4 regions of the Rossellomorea sp. QJM3NY_18 genome follow, and region 2 is predicted to be linked to each of the others. Evidence: a T-box and tRNA genes for the amino acid it is inferred to sense, from the RefSeq annotation. Region 2 holds a T-box; the other regions hold tRNA genes.
What was found. The T-box of region 2 lies ahead of AC0VXY_RS15530 (valine--tRNA ligase). A T-box ahead of a tRNA ligase gene usually reads a tRNA of that ligase, here a tRNA-Val.

Region 1 (4,319 bases), 1.5 Mb from region 2:
TGTCCTTAGTACGAGAGGACCGGGATGGACGCACCGCTGGTGTACCAGTTGTCTTGCCAAAGGCATCGCTGGGTAGCTATGTGCGGAAGGGATAAGTGCTGAAAGCATCTAAGCATGAAGCCCCCCTCGAGATGAGATTTCCCATCACGTAAGTGAGTAAGATCCCTAGAAGATGACTAGGTAGATAGGTCAGAGATGGAAGCATGGCGACATGTGGAGTTGACTGATACTAATCGATCGAGGACTTAACCACATTATAAAGCGGAGGCGGCTTGAACAGAGACGACAAGCATTTCTGGGCAATCAGAAGAGGGTGCTTTTTCCCCTCAGCTGATTGAACTGAAATGACCTCGAGTCTCTAGCCGCCGGAGCTGGATTACTGTCTACTTGTAATAGTAGATACAACATTGGTCGATATTCGGCTTTCTTGACATCAATTCTTTATCTAGTTTTCAGGGAATGAATTTTCATTTATACCTTGATTTTTACTGAAAATATTATATAATAATATTTGTCATTGTAAGCAATATGTCTGGTGATAATGGCGAAGAGGTCACACCCGTTCCCATGCCGAACACGGAAGTTAAGCTCTTCAGCGCCGATGGTAGTTGGGGGATCTCCCCCTGTGAGAGTAGGACGTCGCCAGGCCAAATCATTCCGCAGTAGCTCAGTGGTAGAGCTATCGGCTGTTAACCGATCGGTCGCAAGTTCGAATCTTGCCTGCGGAGCCATTGCTTCCATAGCTCAGCAGGTAGAGTGCTTCCATGGTAAGGAAGAGGTCACCGGTTCGAGCCCGGTTGGAAGCTTTTATTTTTTTAACAAACCGGCCCATTGGTCAAGCGGTTAAGACACCGCCCTTTCACGGCGGTAACACGGGTTCGAATCCCGTATGGGTCACCATTTTCTTTTTGAAGGAAAAAGAAAATATATATATACATAACGGAGGATTAGCTCAGCTGGGAGAGCATCTGCCTTACAAGCAGAGGGTCGGCGGTTCGATCCCGTCATCCTCCACCAGGTTTTTTTACGAAAGTAAAATAAACTTCATTGGATTTTGCGTTAGCAAAATATCTTTCCATGAAATGCTTTCATTACGCAGTATTCATCACAAGTTTATATATGCCGGTGTAGCTCAACTGGTAGAGCAACTGACTTGTAATCAGTAGGTTGGGGGTTCAAGTCCTCTTGCCGGCACCATTGTTTTATAGCTGGAGGGGTAGCGAAGTGGCTAAACGCGGCGGACTGTAAATCCGCTCCTTCGGGTTCGGCAGTTCGAATCTGCCCCCCTCCACCATTTTGTATATTTCAGTGTAAAATGGACATCCTATAAATGTCCCTTTTTTATGCCATTCACGTAATTATTGGGCTATAGCCAAGCGGTAAGGCATCGCACTTTGACTGCGACATGCGTTGGTTCGAATCCAGCTAGCCCAGCCATTACGAGCCATTAGCTCAGTTGGTAGAGCATCTGACTTTTAATCAGAGGGTCGAAGGTTCGAATCCTTCATGGCTCATCACACATTTTCTCACATCTCTTGGTGTGAGAATTTCTCTATATGGGGCCTTAGCTCAGCTGGGAGAGCGCCTGCTTTGCACGCAGGAGGTCAGCGGTTCGATCCCGCTAGGCTCCACCAAAGATATTTTGCAAATGCAGAAATCTTTATCCGCTAACGAACGAAGCGAAAAAATCATCATACATACGACATGACTGGACCTCGAATCTTTTAGGAGATTTGAGGTTTTTTTGTTTAACTAATATTCTTACACACCCAATCATCAAAAACCCCTCTGTCCACGCATATATATGCACAATCCTGTCCGGTTGAGTCATCGGTCCCACTAGGGATACAATAGGGACAGGACGTAAATTTAGAATAGGGGGAATTTTTGATGAAAAGAAATATTTCAATTATTGGTGTACCGATGGATTTAGGTCAAATGCGTAGAGGTGTGGACATGGGACCGAGTGCCATTCGTTATGCAGGTATTGTTGAGAGACTTGAGAATCTCGGATATGACATTAAAGACCTGGGTGATATAGAGATTGGTCAAGCTGAGCGTGTACATAATAATCCTGATACAAATTTACGAAATTTGAAAGCGGTTGCTGAAGCGAGTGAAACACTTGCCGGTAAGGTGAATGAGGTCATTGGCAGCGGGGATTTCCCATTGATCTTTGGCGGTGATCACAGCATTGCGATTGGAACATTGGCAGGTGTTTCCCCTCATTATGAGAATTTAGGGGTGATTTGGTATGACGCCCACGGTGATTTAAATACGGGAGATACATCTCCGTCCGGAAATATCCATGGGATGCCGCTTGCAGTGAGCCTTGGGATCGGCCACGAGGAGTTAACGGGTATCGGGCAAAGTTCTCCAAAGATCAAACCTGAGAACATTGTCATCATCGGAGCGCGTTCTTTAGATGAAGGAGAAAGAGAGTTAATTAAGGAAAAAGGCATCAAAGTGTATACGATGCATGAAATCGACCGCCTGGGTATGACAAGGGTTATGGAAGAGTCCATTGATTACTTGAAGGGAAGAACGGATGGGGTTCATCTATCACTTGATTTAGATGGGTTGGATCCAAGTGATGCCCCAGGAGTAGGCACACCTGTCCTTGGGGGGATCAGCTACCGGGAGAGTCATCTGGCGATGGAGATGCTTGAGGAATCCGGATTGATCACTTCTGCTGAATTCGTTGAGGTAAATCCTATCCTGGATGAAAAGAATAAAACGGCTACGGTTGCTGTTGCATTAATGGGATCTCTTTTTGGAGAAAAGTTACTATAAGTAAATTCAAAAAAGGCTGGAACCCTCTATGGATTCCAGCCTTCATCTATTTTCCTTCAATGGTGCTTGACCACTTGATATTGATTTAACAGATCGTCAAGACGAGTACTCAAATCAACTACTTGCTCATCGGCAAAGGAAGACTTTAATGCTAGTTCGACCATTTGGCGACGGCAGTCTTCAATTTGAAATAATAAATCATTCATTCTTCTCCTCATTTCGAGATCCTCCCGCAATAGAAATAGTAGTTCCTTTATACCCCTTTTCTAATAAATGTAAACACATTTCCCTGAAAATTTGTTAGGATAATAATATAAAATAATTGAAACCTTTTGATAGGGTACTACGTATATAAATATAGCCGCATAGAGCGGAGGTTGTGAAATGGAAGCGTTAGTGAACAAACGGATAAAACAAGTATTGAAAGGTGATCAAAATGCCTTTGCAGAATTGGTCGAGCTTTATAAAGATAAAGTATTCCAAATTTGCTTCCGGATGCTTGGGAATCGTCATGAAGCAGAGGATATCGCGCAAGAGGCATTTATTAGGGCATACGTAAATATAGAGACATTTAATCAAAAGAGAAAGTTTTCGACCTGGCTGTTCAGGATTGCGACGAATCTGTGTATCGACCGGATCCGTAAGAAGAAACCGGATTACTTCCTGGATGCAGAGGTGGCAGGAACGGAAGGATTGACGATGTACTCACAGGTGGCTGCTGATGTTCAGCTCCCTGAAGATGAAGTGGAGAATATGGAGTTGCAGGAGACCATACAAAAAGAAATTTCCAAGTTACCGGAGAAATATCGCTCGGTCATCGTTTTAAAATACATTGAAGAGCTCCCGCTTCAAGAAATCAGCGACATCCTGGATTTACCGTTAGGAACGGTTAAAACGAGAGTACATAGAGGGCGGGAAGCTCTCAGAAAACAATTACGATCACTGTAGAGAGGGTGAGTGAACATGAAGCCTTGTCCTGAAGAAATCATCGACTATATGCACGATTATTTAGATGGAGACTTAAATAGGGAAAAAGAAGAAACGCTGAAACATCATTTGCAGGAATGCAGTGAGTGTCAGCATCATTTCCATGAGCTGAAAAAAGCGATTGCGTTTGTACAAAGCACATCTCATATCAGTGCTTCTGCAGACTTTACAGATAAAGTCATGGCGGGGTTACCGAAAGAGAAGAAGAAGGTAGGGGTACAAAGATGGTTCCGTCACCACCCGCTACTTACGGCTGCGGCCCTGTTCCTTTTCTTTATGACAGGAAGTTTCCTTACCTCCTGGAATGATGAGGACTTCTCATTTACGAAAAATACTAAATTAGTCGTTCAGGATCATACGGTTGTCGTACCTGAGGGGGAAGTCGTCAAGGGTGACTTGACCGTCCGTAACGGAGATGTGAAAATAGAAGGAAAAGTCACAGGGAACGTGACCGTCATCAACGGTAAGCAATATTTGGCTTCTGCAGGCAGTGTGACAGGAGAGATCCATGAAATCGATGAGGCGTTTGAGTGGCTTTG
Region 2 (4,319 bases):
TGGTACGAGGACACGAAGGAGCTGGAAAAGGTAAGGACCGTGATTACCCATGGAAAGGTTTCGACGGAGCACTTTTTATTCGATGAAAGGGGATTGGGGTATTTTCATAACTTTGAGAACTCAAAGATGGCTTCCCCGTTTCATGATCTCCTCCCATTCTTGTCGAGAACGTTGAAGACCTATCCTAAATACTATGAGGAATGTATTGAATGGCTCACCACCTACTTTCAGCATTTTACCGTCCGGAATGAAGAGCGTCTCCTGTTCATGAGCTACCTGGCTTATCCGAGCTCCGTCATTGCCGTTGTGGAAAAATACTTTCATACCCCGAAGGATAAGCGGAATGAACGGAAATCATTAAAGAAACTGCAACGTCACTATTGGTTACTGAAAAACACCGAATATGTGGTCATGCGCCTGGACGAGATGGAGAAACAGAAGAAGGAGCAGGCCGAGCAGGCTGAATAAAAAAAGGACTGACGAATCCACCTTTCGTCAGTTCCTTAAATCCAGTCGAAGTAAATGGCGAGGCCGATACCGATAAACAGGGTTAACAGAAGGACATCAAAAGTGGTTGGTAAGAGAATCGTGCGGATGCCTTGAAAGATGGTAAAAGGTATGATGAATTGCTTACATATTAATCGGGCATTCCCCATCCATTTCTGTAAGGTGTACTGGTTGATTTTTTTCATCATCATCCACTCACTTTCCTGGGTATATTCACTACTTTATCTTATGAATCGGGGATGGAATGGTGCCTATGTATGGGCGAAATGAATATTTTTCAATGAAAATGCCAATAATGATTGACGAAAGTTTATCTTATCCTATACTATAATGAGTAACTAAATAATCATGAAAAGCAATGAACAGGAAGAGTACATTGATCCTTACTTTCAGAGAGGAAAATCGTTTGCTGAGAGATTTTCTACGTTAAGACAATGGAAGGTCGCCTGAAGAGCTGTTTCTATGAATGTCAGTAGTAGAAGCCGGTTAAAAGCCGTTATAATCGTCAAGAGTTCAGGAGGCCTATTTCTCCTGAGAAAAAAGGTGGTACCGCGAATGGAATCCTTCGTCCTTTTCACAGGACGGGGGATTTTTTTATTTTTTTTAGAACGATATAGGAGGAAATCACATGGAAACTCAAGATCAACAATTATCAATGCCGACAAAATATGATCCGAATGCCATTGAACAGGGCCGGTACAAATGGTGGCTTGAAGGGAAATTCTTCGAAGCGACAAACGATAAGGAGAAGGAACCGTACACCATCGTCATCCCGCCTCCGAACGTAACGGGGAAACTTCATCTTGGTCATGCCTGGGATACAGCGCTGCAGGACATCCTGACAAGAATGAAACGCATGCAGGGGTACGATGTACTTTGGCTGCCCGGTATGGACCATGCCGGAATCGCCACACAGGCGAAAGTGGATGAAAAACTTCGCAGCCAGGGTATTTCACGCTATGACCTCGGTCGTGAGAAATTCGTGGAGGAAACGTGGAAATGGAAAGAAGAATATGCCGAGCACATCCGCCAGCAATGGGCGAAAGTCGGACTGGGACTGGATTACAGCCGCGAACGCTTCACACTTGATGAAGGCCTGTCCGATGCGGTTCAAAAGGTATTCATCGACCTTTACAATAAAGGGTTGATCTACCGCGGGGAATATATCATCAACTGGGATCCTGCGACCAAGACGGCACTATCTGATATCGAAGTAATTCATAAAGATGTCCAGGGTGCATTTTATCACATGAGATACCCATTGGCAGACGGAAGCGGTCACATTGAAATCGCGACAACCCGTCCTGAAACGATGCTTGGGGACACGGCGGTTGCTGTACATCCGGAAGACGACCGTTACAAGCACCTCATCGGCAAAAAAGTTACTCTTCCAATCGTAGGACGGGAAATCCCGATCGTCGGTGACGATTATGTGGACATGGAATTCGGTTCCGGCGCGGTGAAAATCACACCTGCCCATGACCCGAATGACTTTGAAATCGGGAACCGTCATAATCTTGAACGCATCCTTGTGATGAATGAAGATGGTACGATGAATGATATGGCTGATATATATAACGGCATGGACCGTTTTGACTGCCGTAAGCAGATTGTGAAGGACCTTCAGGACGCCGGTGTATTGTTCAAGATTGAAGAGCATATGCATTCGGTGGGGCATTCGGAGCGAAGCGGGGCAGTGGTTGAACCTTATCTTTCAACTCAATGGTTCGTTAAGATGGATCCATTAGCTGAAGAAGCGGTGAAACTTCAAGAAGGTGAAAATAAGATTAACTTTGTACCTGACCGATTTGAAACATCTTACTTACGCTGGATGGAAAACACCCGTGACTGGTGCATTTCACGTCAATTATGGTGGGGGCACAGAATCCCGGCATGGTACCACAATGAAACGGGAGAATTATATGTAGGGAAAGACGCGCCAAAAGACATTGAAAACTGGACACAAGAAGAAGATGTGTTGGACACTTGGTTCAGCTCAGCACTATGGCCTTTCTCAACGATGGGCTGGCCGGATCTGAATGCAGAAGACTTTAAGCGTTACTACCCAACCAATACTCTTGTTACAGGGTATGACATCATCGGATTCTGGGTATCCCGAATGATATTCCAAGGATTAGAGTTTACTGGTGAAAGACCATTTAAAGATGTTCTTATTCATGGGTTAGTGCGTGATGCCGATGGCCGTAAGATGAGTAAATCATTAGGAAACGGTGTAGACCCGATGGATGTCATCGAAAAATACGGTTCCGATTCCCTTCGTTACTTCCTGACAACTGGAAGCTCACCGGGACAGGATCTGCGCTTCTCATTTGAAAAGGTTGAGTCGGTTTGGAATTTTGCGAACAAGATCTGGAACGCATCCCGTTTTGCACTGATGAACATGGATGGCATGACATACGACGAAATCGATTTATCAGGTGAAAAGTCCGTAGCCGATAAATGGATCCTCACCCGATTAAATGAAACGATTGAAACGGTGACACGACTGGCAGATCGTTATGAATTCGGTGAAGTGGGACGCTTATTATACAACTTCATCTGGGATGATTTCTGTGACTGGTACATTGAAATGGCTAAACTGCCTCTATACGGTGAAGACGAAGCTGCGAAGAAGACGACCCGTTCAATTCTGGCTTATGTTCTCGACAACACCATGAGACTGCTGCACCCATTTATGCCGTTTATTACCGAGGAAATATGGCAGAACTTGCCGCATCAAGGCGAATCGATCACTGTAGCGGCTTGGCCGACGGTTGACGATAAGCTGACAGACAAAGCGGCTGCAGAAGAGATGAAGCTCCTGGTTGATATCATCCGTGCCGTACGGAATGTTCGTGCAGAAGTAAATACACCGATGAGCAAGCAGATCAACTTGATGCTGAAAGCAAAAGACGCACATACCCTGACGATTATCGAAAAGAATCAATCGTATATCGAGAAATTCTGTAACCCTGAAAAGCTTGAGATGGGTACGGATCTCGAAGCACCGGAAAAAGCGATGACGGCAGTCGTGACAGGCGTTGATCTGTACCTTCCATTAGAAGGGCTGATCAATATCGAAGAAGAAATCGCACGTCTTCAAAAAGAACTGGATAAATGGACGAAGGAAGTATCCCGTGTCCAAGGCAAGCTTAACAATGAAAAGTTTGTAAGCAAAGCACCTCAGAAAGTAGTGGACGAGGAAAAAGAGAAAGAGAAAGATTATTTAGAGAAACAAGCGACTGTAAAAGCGAGAATCGAAGAGCTTAAATCGGTTTAATATGACTGAATAAATAGAAGGTAAGGAAGAGGGCTTTAGAATCGGGTCTGATAGATAGGGGGGATCCCTCCTCAATCAGGCCTGATTGGGGCCCTTTTTCTCATGAAGCCTATGTGGGAGTGAAAAAATTGATGAATTATGAACAAGCCGTCGCATGGATCCACTCAAGACTCAGACTTGGGATCAAGCCGGGGTTGATGAGAATGAATTATCTGTTGGAGGAACTCGGGAACCCTCATCAAAAGCTGAAAACTGTCCATATTGGCGGTACGAATGGAAAAGGGTCCACCGTTACCTATTTGAGGAATGTGTTACAGGAATCAGGATATACAGTCGGAACGTTTACCTCTCCATACTTTGAACGTTTCAATGAACGGATCAGCATGAATGGGGATCCTGTCAGCGATGAGGATTTGACGCGTCTTGTCGAGAAGGTTAAGCCCATCGCGGAAAAGATGGAACAATCGGATTGGGGTACTCCCTCTGAATTTGAAGTCATTACGGCCATGAGCTTTTATTATTTTGCCGAATT
Region 3 (4,319 bases), 1.4 Mb from region 2:
CAGGTACTTAGATGTTTCAGTTCCCTGGGTCTGCCTTCCATACTCTATGTATTCAAGTAAGGATATTGTTCCATTACGAACAATGGGTTCCCCCATTCGGAAATCTCTGGATCAAAGCTCACTTACAGCTCCCCAAAGCATATCGGTGTTAGTCCCGTCCTTCGTCGGCTCCTAGTGCCAAGGCATCCACCGTGCGCCCTTCATAACTTAACCGAATTGGTTGTTACATCAGGTTTAAAACCTAAAATGGCGATACTCGGTAATTTCTTGACTATCAATTTATCTTTATCTAGTTTTCAAAGAACAAATCCTTTTTTATCTCTTAAGAGACAAAAAGTTTTGATGGTGGTTATTTTGCTGTCGCAAAAAACCTTGTTGAACCATCAAAACTGAACAAAACTTCGACGTGTCAAACGTTTTTGTAAATCTTCCTTAGAAAGGAGGTGATCCAGCCGCACCTTCCGATACGGCTACCTTGTTACGACTTCACCCCAATCATCTGTCCCACCTTAGGCGGCTGGCTCCAAAAGGTTACCTCACCGACTTCGGGTGTTACAAACTCTCGTGGTGTGACGGGCGGTGTGTACAAGGCCCGGGAACGTATTCACCGCGGCATGCTGATCCGCGATTACTAGCGATTCCAGCTTCATGTAGGCGAGTTGCAGCCTACAATCCGAACTGAGAACGGTTTTATGGGATTGGCTAAACCTCGCGGTCTTGCTGCCCTTTGTACCGTCCATTGTAGCACGTGTGTAGCCCAGGTCATAAGGGGCATGATGATTTGACGTCATCCCCACCTTCCTCCGGTTTGTCACCGGCAGTCATCTTAGAGTGCCCAACTGAATGCTGGCAACTAAGATCAAGGGTTGCGCTCGTTGCGGGACTTAACCCAACATCTCACGACACGAGCTGACGACAACCATGCACCACCTGTCACTCTGTCCCCCGAAGGGGAAAGCCCTATCTCTAGGGTTGTCAGAGGATGTCAAGACCTGGTAAGGTTCTTCGCGTTGCTTCGAATTAAACCACATGCTCCACCGCTTGTGCGGGCCCCCGTCAATTCCTTTGAGTTTCAGTCTTGCGACCGTACTCCCCAGGCGGAGTGCTTAATGCGTTAGCTGCAGCACTAAGGGGCGGAAACCCCCTAACACTTAGCACTCATCGTTTACGGCGTGGACTACCAGGGTATCTAATCCTGTTTGCTCCCCACGCTTTCGCGCCTCAGTGTCAGTTACAGACCAGAAAGTCGCCTTCGCCACTGGTGTTCCTCCAAATATCTACGCATTTCACCGCTACACTTGGAATTCCACTTTCCTCTTCTGCACTCAAGTTCCCCAGTTTCCAATGACCCTCCACGGTTGAGCCGTGGGCTTTCACATCAGACTTAAGAAACCACCTGCGCGCGCTTTACGCCCAATAATTCCGGACAACGCTTGCCACCTACGTATTACCGCGGCTGCTGGCACGTAGTTAGCCGTGGCTTTCTGGTTAGGTACCGTCAAGGTGCCGCCCTATTCGAACGGCACTTGTTCTTCCCTAACAACAGAGCTTTACGATCCGAAAACCTTCATCACTCACGCGGCGTTGCTCCGTCAGACTTTCGTCCATTGCGGAAGATTCCCTACTGCTGCCTCCCGTAGGAGTCTGGGCCGTGTCTCAGTCCCAGTGTGGCCGATCACCCTCTCAGGTCGGCTACGCATCGTGGCCTTGGTGAGCCGTTACCTCACCAACTAGCTAATGCGCCGCGGGTCCATCTGTAAGTGATAGCCGAAGCCACCTTTCAACATTTCCTCATGCGAGGAAATGAGTTATCCGGTATTAGCCCCGGTTTCCCGGAGTTATCCCAGTCTTACAGGCAGGTTACCCACGTGTTACTCACCCGTCCGCCGCTGATATCAGGGAGCAAGCTCCCTTCAATCCGCTCGACTTGCATGTATTAGGCACGCCGCCAGCGTTCGTCCTGAGCCAGGATCAAACTCTCCGATAAAAGTTTGAATAGCTCTTTAAAAATAAATCTAGAATTAACGTTGACGTATTGTCTTGTTTTGTTCAGTTTTCAAGGTTCAATGTGTATGTGCTTCGTTTGAAGCGACTTAATAATCATATCATTTCCACTCATTGAGTGTCAATAACTTTTTTAAAAACTTTTTGGTGGAGCCTAGCGGGATCGAACCGCTGACCTCCTGCGTGCAAAGCAGGCGCTCTCCCAGCTGAGCTAAGGCCCCAAATAAGGTGGTCGGGAAGACAGGATTCGAACCTGCGACCCCTTGGTCCCAAACCAAGTGCTCTACCAAGCTGAGCTACTTCCCGATATATGGCGCGCCCGAGAGGAGTCGAACCCCTAACCTTTTGATCCGTAGTCAAACGCTCTATCCAATTGAGCTACGGGCGCAAAATAATTATAGTTTTTCCAATAAGCATCGTAAGGATAGATATTTTGCTGACGCAAAAATCTTTGGTGCCGAGGACCGGAATCGAACCGGTACGGTAGTCACCTACCGCAGGATTTTAAGTCCTGTGCGTCTGCCAGTTCCGCCACCCCGGCTAGCTTGGAGCGGAAGACGGGATTCGAACCCGCGACCCCCACCTTGGCAAGGTGGTGTTCTACCACTGAACTACTTCCGCGCTAGTATTGGTGCGGGTGAAGGGACTTGAACCCCCACGCCTTGCGGCGCCAGATCCTAAGTCTGGTGCGTCTGCCAATTCCGCCACACCCGCAAATGGTAAGATATTTTGCTGACGCAAAAATCTATGGTGAGCCATGAAGGATTCGAACCTTCGACCCTCTGATTAAAAGTCAGATGCTCTACCAACTGAGCTAATGGCTCCTAAAATTAAAAAAAGACACAAAATAAAAAACCAATGGTGCCGGCAAGAGGACTTGAACCCCCAACCTACTGATTACAAGTCAGTTGCTCTACCAGTTGAGCTACACCGGCATGGGTAGAAAATTTGCTTAGGCAAATTGAATGAAGTTTATTTTACTTTCGTAAAAAAACATGGTGGAGGATGACGGGATCGAACCGCCGACCCTCTGCTTGTAAGGCAGATGCTCTCCCAGCTGAGCTAATCCTCCGAAATATGTATCGCCTGGCGACGTCCTACTCTCACAGGGGGAGATCCCCCAACTACCATCGGCGCTGAAGAGCTTAACTTCCGTGTTCGGCATGGGAACGGGTGTGACCTCTTCGCCATTGTCACCAGACGACTATTCAATTGAAGGGATTGTTCCTTCAAAACTAGATAAAGAATTGATAATTGATGTCAAGAAAGCCGAATATCGACCCATTGTTGTTCATTAAAATAATGACTCTTTGTGGTTAAGTCCTCGATCGATTAGTATCAGTCAACTCCACATGTCGCCATGCTTCCATCTCTGACCTATCTACCTAGTCATCTTCTAGGGATCTTACTCACTTACGTGATGGGAAATCTCATCTCGAGGGGGGCTTCATGCTTAGATGCTTTCAGCACTTATCCCTTCCGCACATAGCTACCCAGCGATGCCTTTGGCAAGACAACTGGTACACCAGCGGTGCGTCCATCCCGGTCCTCTCGTACTAAGGACAGCTCCTCTCAAATTTCCTGCGCCCACGACGGATAGGGACCGAACTGTCTCACGACGTTCTGAACCCAGCTCGCGTACCGCTTTAATGGGCGAACAGCCCAACCCTTGGGACCGACTACAGCCCCAGGATGCGATGAGCCGACATCGAGGTGCCAAACCTCCCCGTCGATGTGGACTCTTGGGGGAGATAAGCCTGTTATCCCCGGGGTAGCTTTTATCCGTTGAGCGATGGCCCTTCCATGCGGAACCACCGGATCACTAAGCCCGACTTTCGTCCCTGCTCGACTTGTAGGTCTCGCAGTCAAGCTCCCTTGTGCCTTTACACTCTGCGAATGATTTCCAACCATTCTGAGGGAACCTTTGGGCGCCTCCGTTACTCTTTAGGAGGCGACCGCCCCAGTCAAACTGCCCACCTGACACTGTCTCCCACCCCGATAAGGGGCGCGGGTTAGAATTTCAATACAGCCAGGGTAGTATCCCACCGATGCCTCCACCGAAGCTGGCGCTCCGGTTTCCAAGGCTCCTACCTATCCTGTACAAGCTGTACCAAAATTCAATATCAGGCTACAGTAAAGCTCCACGGGGTCTTTCCGTCCTGTCGCGGGTAACCTGCATCTTCACAGGTACTATAATTTCACCGAGTCTCTCGTTGAGACAGTGCCCAGATCGTTACGCCTTTCGTGCGGGTCGGAACTTACCCGACAAGGAATTTCGCTACCTTAGGACCGTTATAGTTACGGCCGCCGTTTAC
Region 4 (4,319 bases), 920 kb from region 2:
AGAAGATAATGGCTCCGCAGGCAAGATTCGAACTTGCGACCGATCGGTTAACAGCCGATAGCTCTACCACTGAGCTACTGCGGAATAATGGAATGGTGGGCCTAAGTGGACTCGAACCACCGACCTCACGCTTATCAGGCGTGCGCTCTAACCAGCTGAGCTATAGGCCCAAAAATGAAATTGGAGCGGGTGAAGGGAATCGAACCCTCATCATCAGCTTGGAAGGCTGAGGTTTTACCACTAAACTACACCCGCGTGAATATTTGGAGGCGGCAACCGGATTTGAACCGGTGATAAAGGTTTTGCAGACCTCTGCCTTACCACTTGGCTATGCCGCCGTTGGCTGGGCTAGCTGGATTCGAACCAACGCATGTCGCAGTCAAAGTGCGATGCCTTACCGCTTGGCTATAGCCCAATATAAAGGGCGACTGATGGGAATCGAACCCACGAATGCCTGAACCACAATCAGGTGCGTTAACCACTTCGCCACAATCGCCATGCTTGAAATTTCTTTGGCAGGGGCAGTAGGAATCGAACCCACACCAAAGGTTTTGGAGACCTTCGTTCTACCGTTAAACTATGCCCCTGTGATATATATTAGTTTTTAAAAACCACCATGCTACTTGGATCATAATGCTCCGCTCCACGTGGTTTAAGGAAGATTATTTCACTCCGCTGTCGCTTCGTAAAAAATCTTGGTGGAGGGGGGCAGATTCGAACTGCCGAACCCGAAGGAGCGGATTTACAGTCCGCCGCGTTTAGCCACTTCGCTACCCCTCCAAATAAAATAAATACTTAAAGGTTCTTAAGTATAAATGGTGGCTCAGGACGGAATCGAACCGCCGACACATGGATTTTCAGTCCACTGCTCTACCAACTGAGCTACTGAGCCAAATATAATATGCATCCTACAAATAGAATGTTGTAGTCCATCGTCCAGCTCTCAGGAAGCCGAATCAAGAAGTTGCTTGAGCCGTATTATATAGGAGATTAAATTTTCAAATGACAATTAAAAGATAAATGGCGGTCCGGACGGGACTCGAACCCGCGACCTCCTGCGTGACAGGCAGGCATTCTAACCAACTGAACTACCGGACCAAAGTTTTTCACGATAGTGAAAATAACTATCCATGCGTGACTCATCAAAGAACATCCTATCTTTAGTCAAAAATGGTATTGCGGGGACAGGATTTGAACCTGCGACCTTCGGGTTATGAGCCCGACGAGCTACCGAACTGCTCCACCCCGCGACGATAAAATATCATTAAGTTTCCACTATCCCATTATGCATCACGCAGATCCACCCCGACTTCAGTAAGCTCATTCAAGCTGCAGCTCAGTCGGTGCGCTGATGTGAACGCTCCGAAGATTATTCGGTCGTGCTCCACCCCGCGACGATAATATTTTTCAAAGAGAAAATGGAGGAGGAAGGGGGATTCGAACCCCCGCGGGCTGTTACACCCCTGTCGGTTTTCAAGACCGATCCCTTCAGCCGGACTTGGGTATTCCTCCGTATAATGGACCCTGTAGGACTCGAACCTACGACCGGACGGTTATGAGCCGTCTGCTCTAACCAACTGAGCTAAGGGTCCTTATAAATCGTACGTTATGTATTAAGTAATAGCGGCGGAGGGGATCGAACCCCCGACCTCACGGGTATGAACCGTACGCTCTAGCCAGCTGAGCTACACCGCCACGAATATAATATGTTTCCCTTTTTAAAAAACATTAAAGTTCGTTTCACTGCCGTGAAATAAACTTGGTGGAGCCTAGCGGGATCGAACCGCTGACCTCCTGCGTGCAAAGCAGGCGCTCTCCCAGCTGAGCTAAGGCCCCAAAGAAGTGGTCGGGAAGACAGGATTCGAACCTGCGACCCCTTGGTCCCAAACCAAGTGCTCTACCAAGCTGAGCTACTTCCCGATATTTGGCGCGCCCGAGAGGAGTCGAACCCCTAACCTTTTGATCCGTAGTCAAACGCTCTATCCAATTGAGCTACGGGCGCAGAATGAAATATAGTTTTTTCAATAAGTAACGTAAGGATAGATATTTTGCTGGTGCAAATTAATGATAGTTATTTTGCTTTCGCAAAAAACTTTGGTGCCGAGGACCGGAATCGAACCGGTACGGTAGTCACCTACCGCAGGATTTTAAGTCCTGTGCGTCTGCCAGTTCCGCCACCCCGGCTAGTTTGGAGCGGAAGACGGGATTCGAACCCGCGACCCCCACCTTGGCAAGGTGGTGTTCTACCACTGAACTACTTCCGCAACAAAAATGGTGCGGGTGAAGGGACTTGAACCCCCACGCCTTGCGGCGCCAGATCCTAAGTCTGGTGCGTCTGCCAATTCCGCCACACCCGCATGAATCTTTGTTTTTCACATCGAAGAAAAACAATGGTAAGATATTTTGCCGAGGCAAAAATCTTTGGTGAGCCATGAAGGATTCGAACCTTCGACCCTCTGATTAAAAGTCAGATGCTCTACCAACTGAGCTAATGGCTCATAAAACCAAATGGTGCCGGCAAGAGGACTTGAACCCCCAACCTACTGATTACAAGTCAGTTGCTCTACCAGTTGAGCTACACCGGCGTGTATAATCGTCTATTAAATTCCGCTTAACGAAAGTAATTCCTCGAAGCAGTTCAAGAAAAGATATTTTGCTGGCGCAAAATTTAATGAAGTTTATTTTACTTTCGTAAAAAACTTGGTGGAGGATGACGGGATCGAACCGCCGACCCTCTGCTTGTAAGGCAGATGCTCTCCCAGCTGAGCTAATCCTCCATATTAATGAGCTATTATTTGTTTGTTAAAAAATTGGTGACCCATACGGGATTCGAACCCGTGTTACCGCCGTGAAAGGGCGGTGTCTTAACCGCTTGACCAATGGGCCGATATTTTGAAAAAATCCCGTTCAAGGACATGTATTACTATATCAATTAATTTCGCAGAAGTCAACTTCTAATTAACAGTTAAAGAACACCTTTTCGGATCTACTAATTATAGCATTTTGTATGCCGAAAAAGAATATACCATATCTTCAAAGAGTATATCAATAGATATTTTTAACCTTCATTAATTTTTTCTGATTCTAATGTTAAATGTGCAGGAGTAGATCTGCAATGTTTTATACTTTCCTAGAAGAGATAGCTTGCATTATTTTAAACAATCGTTTGTTTAGTCGGTTTCCATCTTGTCTTATAAGGGATTTACCCATTAATCAAACGTTTGTTTAATAAATTTTTATAATACTGAATCGATAAACAGATCTCACCCTTTATCACCCAGAGTGAGATCTGTTAGCATAGTGTTATTTCTTCTCAATCACTATAAAACACGTACTATCCGGAAGGCGCGCCGGCTTTCCTGTTTCATCGGTAAGCTCGATTTTATGGGCTAAATGTTCTTCGTATCCTTCTTGCAGGTAATGTTCAAATACCATAATTTCAACCTGACCTCCGAGCGTCGCCTGGATAAATTCCCGAAAGGCAGATGGGGTGAAATATCCGAATTGTTCCTGTACTTCATGGGGGTAAGCTTCTTCTCCCCACGTATACGTATAGAGAAATTCCATCGCATCGTTTACATTGAGAAGGACAGCATTGTCTCCCGCTGAACGATAAGTGATCGACCTCCCCTTGAAGTCCCCAACGTACCTCTTGAAGAAGGAAAGGCCGTGTGCGTCTTTAAAGCGAATGATCCGTTTCTCTTCCACTGGCTCTGTCATGATGCCGTCCCGGATGATGATCCTTCCTTTTGGCCTGAGAGCTTTAAGGGAACTCTTTAAGGTTTGGGCAATGACCCCATGATTGAACTTTTCACCTTCGTACGGGATGTAGGAGAACATCTCATGGAGGATCGACGAGAATACGATCGTGTCGGCCCCTGCCTCCCCGATGTAGTTTTCAAGCTTTAGGGCATCCCCCTGCATGACTTCCCAAGGGGCACTTTCCCTTTGCTTCTTCCGTTTCAGTTCCTCCACCACATTGACGGCAATGTCAATTCCGATGACGGTGGCCCCGGGGTGGTGACGGGTCAACAGGTCCAGCATGACCCCACCCCCCGGACCGATATCAACCATTGTCTTTCCTACAGCGTAATCTGAAATCTTTTTCTTGAAGTCCTGCGAGCTGTTCATATCACTTAGGTAGGTTTGTTCATTGTTCAGCCTGTCGTAAGCATCCTTCCTGAAGTTGAACAGGTCATATAACAGGACGATGGCCCGATCATAAAGAGGTGATTTTTCAGCTTCCTGGCAGAATTCAATCAGCTTCTCCCCTGCCCGTGAAAAAGAAAACCCGACACTCGCCATTTCTTCCTGTTCAT

Region 1: it encodes a tRNA-Val, which carries the amino acid that the T-box ahead of AC0VXY_RS15530 (valine--tRNA ligase) is inferred to sense. The anticodon was not compared.
Region 3: it encodes a tRNA-Val, which carries the amino acid that the T-box ahead of AC0VXY_RS15530 (valine--tRNA ligase) is inferred to sense. The anticodon was not compared.
Region 4: it encodes a tRNA-Val, which carries the amino acid that the T-box ahead of AC0VXY_RS15530 (valine--tRNA ligase) is inferred to sense. The anticodon was not compared.

The regions. Positions count from the first base shown of each region.
Region 1 is NZ_CM149659.1:175,060-179,378, forward strand. It holds rRNA gene AC0VXY_RS00960 (23S ribosomal RNA) at 1-253, shown strand, start outside; rRNA gene rrf (5S ribosomal RNA) at 532-648, shown strand; tRNA gene AC0VXY_RS00970 (tRNA-Asn) at 657-731, shown strand; tRNA gene AC0VXY_RS00975 (tRNA-Thr) at 734-806, shown strand; tRNA gene AC0VXY_RS00980 (tRNA-Glu) at 826-900, shown strand; tRNA gene AC0VXY_RS00985 (tRNA-Val) at 942-1,017, shown strand; tRNA gene AC0VXY_RS00990 (tRNA-Thr) at 1,122-1,197, shown strand; tRNA gene AC0VXY_RS00995 (tRNA-Tyr) at 1,211-1,294, shown strand; tRNA gene AC0VXY_RS01000 (tRNA-Gln) at 1,363-1,437, shown strand; tRNA gene AC0VXY_RS01005 (tRNA-Lys) at 1,442-1,514, shown strand; tRNA gene AC0VXY_RS01010 (tRNA-Ala) at 1,559-1,634, shown strand; gene rocF (arginase) at 1,891-2,793, shown strand; gene AC0VXY_RS01020 (aspartyl-phosphate phosphatase Spo0E family protein) at 2,850-2,999, opposite strand; gene sigW (RNA polymerase sigma factor SigW) at 3,178-3,741, shown strand; gene AC0VXY_RS01030 (anti-sigma factor family protein) at 3,757-4,319, shown strand, end outside.
Region 2 is NZ_CM149659.1:3,000,760-3,005,078, reverse strand. It holds gene ysxE (spore coat protein YsxE) at 1-468, shown strand, start outside; gene AC0VXY_RS15535 (hypothetical protein) at 504-692, opposite strand; T-box leader at 857-1,083, shown strand; gene AC0VXY_RS15530 (valine--tRNA ligase) at 1,136-3,787, shown strand; gene AC0VXY_RS15525 (bifunctional folylpolyglutamate synthase/dihydrofolate synthase) at 3,919-4,319, shown strand, end outside.
Region 3 is NZ_CM149659.1:102,862-107,180, reverse strand. It holds rRNA gene AC0VXY_RS00570 (23S ribosomal RNA) at 1-213, opposite strand, end outside; rRNA gene AC0VXY_RS00565 (16S ribosomal RNA) at 437-1,987, opposite strand; tRNA gene AC0VXY_RS00560 (tRNA-Ala) at 2,150-2,225, opposite strand; tRNA gene AC0VXY_RS00555 (tRNA-Pro) at 2,234-2,310, opposite strand; tRNA gene AC0VXY_RS00550 (tRNA-Arg) at 2,316-2,392, opposite strand; tRNA gene AC0VXY_RS00545 (tRNA-Leu) at 2,457-2,545, opposite strand; tRNA gene AC0VXY_RS00540 (tRNA-Gly) at 2,551-2,625, opposite strand; tRNA gene AC0VXY_RS00535 (tRNA-Leu) at 2,634-2,718, opposite strand; tRNA gene AC0VXY_RS00530 (tRNA-Lys) at 2,753-2,828, opposite strand; tRNA gene AC0VXY_RS00525 (tRNA-Thr) at 2,864-2,939, opposite strand; tRNA gene AC0VXY_RS00520 (tRNA-Val) at 3,001-3,076, opposite strand; rRNA gene rrf (5S ribosomal RNA) at 3,089-3,205, opposite strand; rRNA gene AC0VXY_RS00510 (23S ribosomal RNA) at 3,317-4,319, opposite strand, start outside.
Region 4 is NZ_CM149659.1:3,925,243-3,929,561, forward strand. It holds tRNA gene AC0VXY_RS20200 (tRNA-Asn) at 10-84, opposite strand; tRNA gene AC0VXY_RS20205 (tRNA-Ile) at 94-170, opposite strand; tRNA gene AC0VXY_RS20210 (tRNA-Gly) at 182-255, opposite strand; tRNA gene AC0VXY_RS20215 (tRNA-Cys) at 265-338, opposite strand; tRNA gene AC0VXY_RS20220 (tRNA-Gln) at 341-415, opposite strand; tRNA gene AC0VXY_RS20225 (tRNA-His) at 424-496, opposite strand; tRNA gene AC0VXY_RS20230 (tRNA-Trp) at 514-587, opposite strand; tRNA gene AC0VXY_RS20235 (tRNA-Tyr) at 697-780, opposite strand; tRNA gene AC0VXY_RS20240 (tRNA-Phe) at 817-892, opposite strand; tRNA gene AC0VXY_RS20245 (tRNA-Asp) at 1,022-1,098, opposite strand; tRNA gene AC0VXY_RS20250 (tRNA-Met) at 1,177-1,250, opposite strand; tRNA gene AC0VXY_RS20255 (tRNA-Ser) at 1,420-1,512, opposite strand; tRNA gene AC0VXY_RS20260 (tRNA-Ile) at 1,519-1,592, opposite strand; tRNA gene AC0VXY_RS20265 (tRNA-Met) at 1,622-1,695, opposite strand; tRNA gene AC0VXY_RS20270 (tRNA-Ala) at 1,761-1,836, opposite strand; tRNA gene AC0VXY_RS20275 (tRNA-Pro) at 1,844-1,920, opposite strand; tRNA gene AC0VXY_RS20280 (tRNA-Arg) at 1,926-2,002, opposite strand; tRNA gene AC0VXY_RS20285 (tRNA-Leu) at 2,096-2,184, opposite strand; tRNA gene AC0VXY_RS20290 (tRNA-Gly) at 2,190-2,264, opposite strand; tRNA gene AC0VXY_RS20295 (tRNA-Leu) at 2,273-2,357, opposite strand; tRNA gene AC0VXY_RS20300 (tRNA-Lys) at 2,423-2,498, opposite strand; tRNA gene AC0VXY_RS20305 (tRNA-Thr) at 2,510-2,585, opposite strand; tRNA gene AC0VXY_RS20310 (tRNA-Val) at 2,702-2,777, opposite strand; tRNA gene AC0VXY_RS20315 (tRNA-Glu) at 2,812-2,886, opposite strand; gene AC0VXY_RS20320 (class I SAM-dependent methyltransferase) at 3,304-4,319, opposite strand, start outside.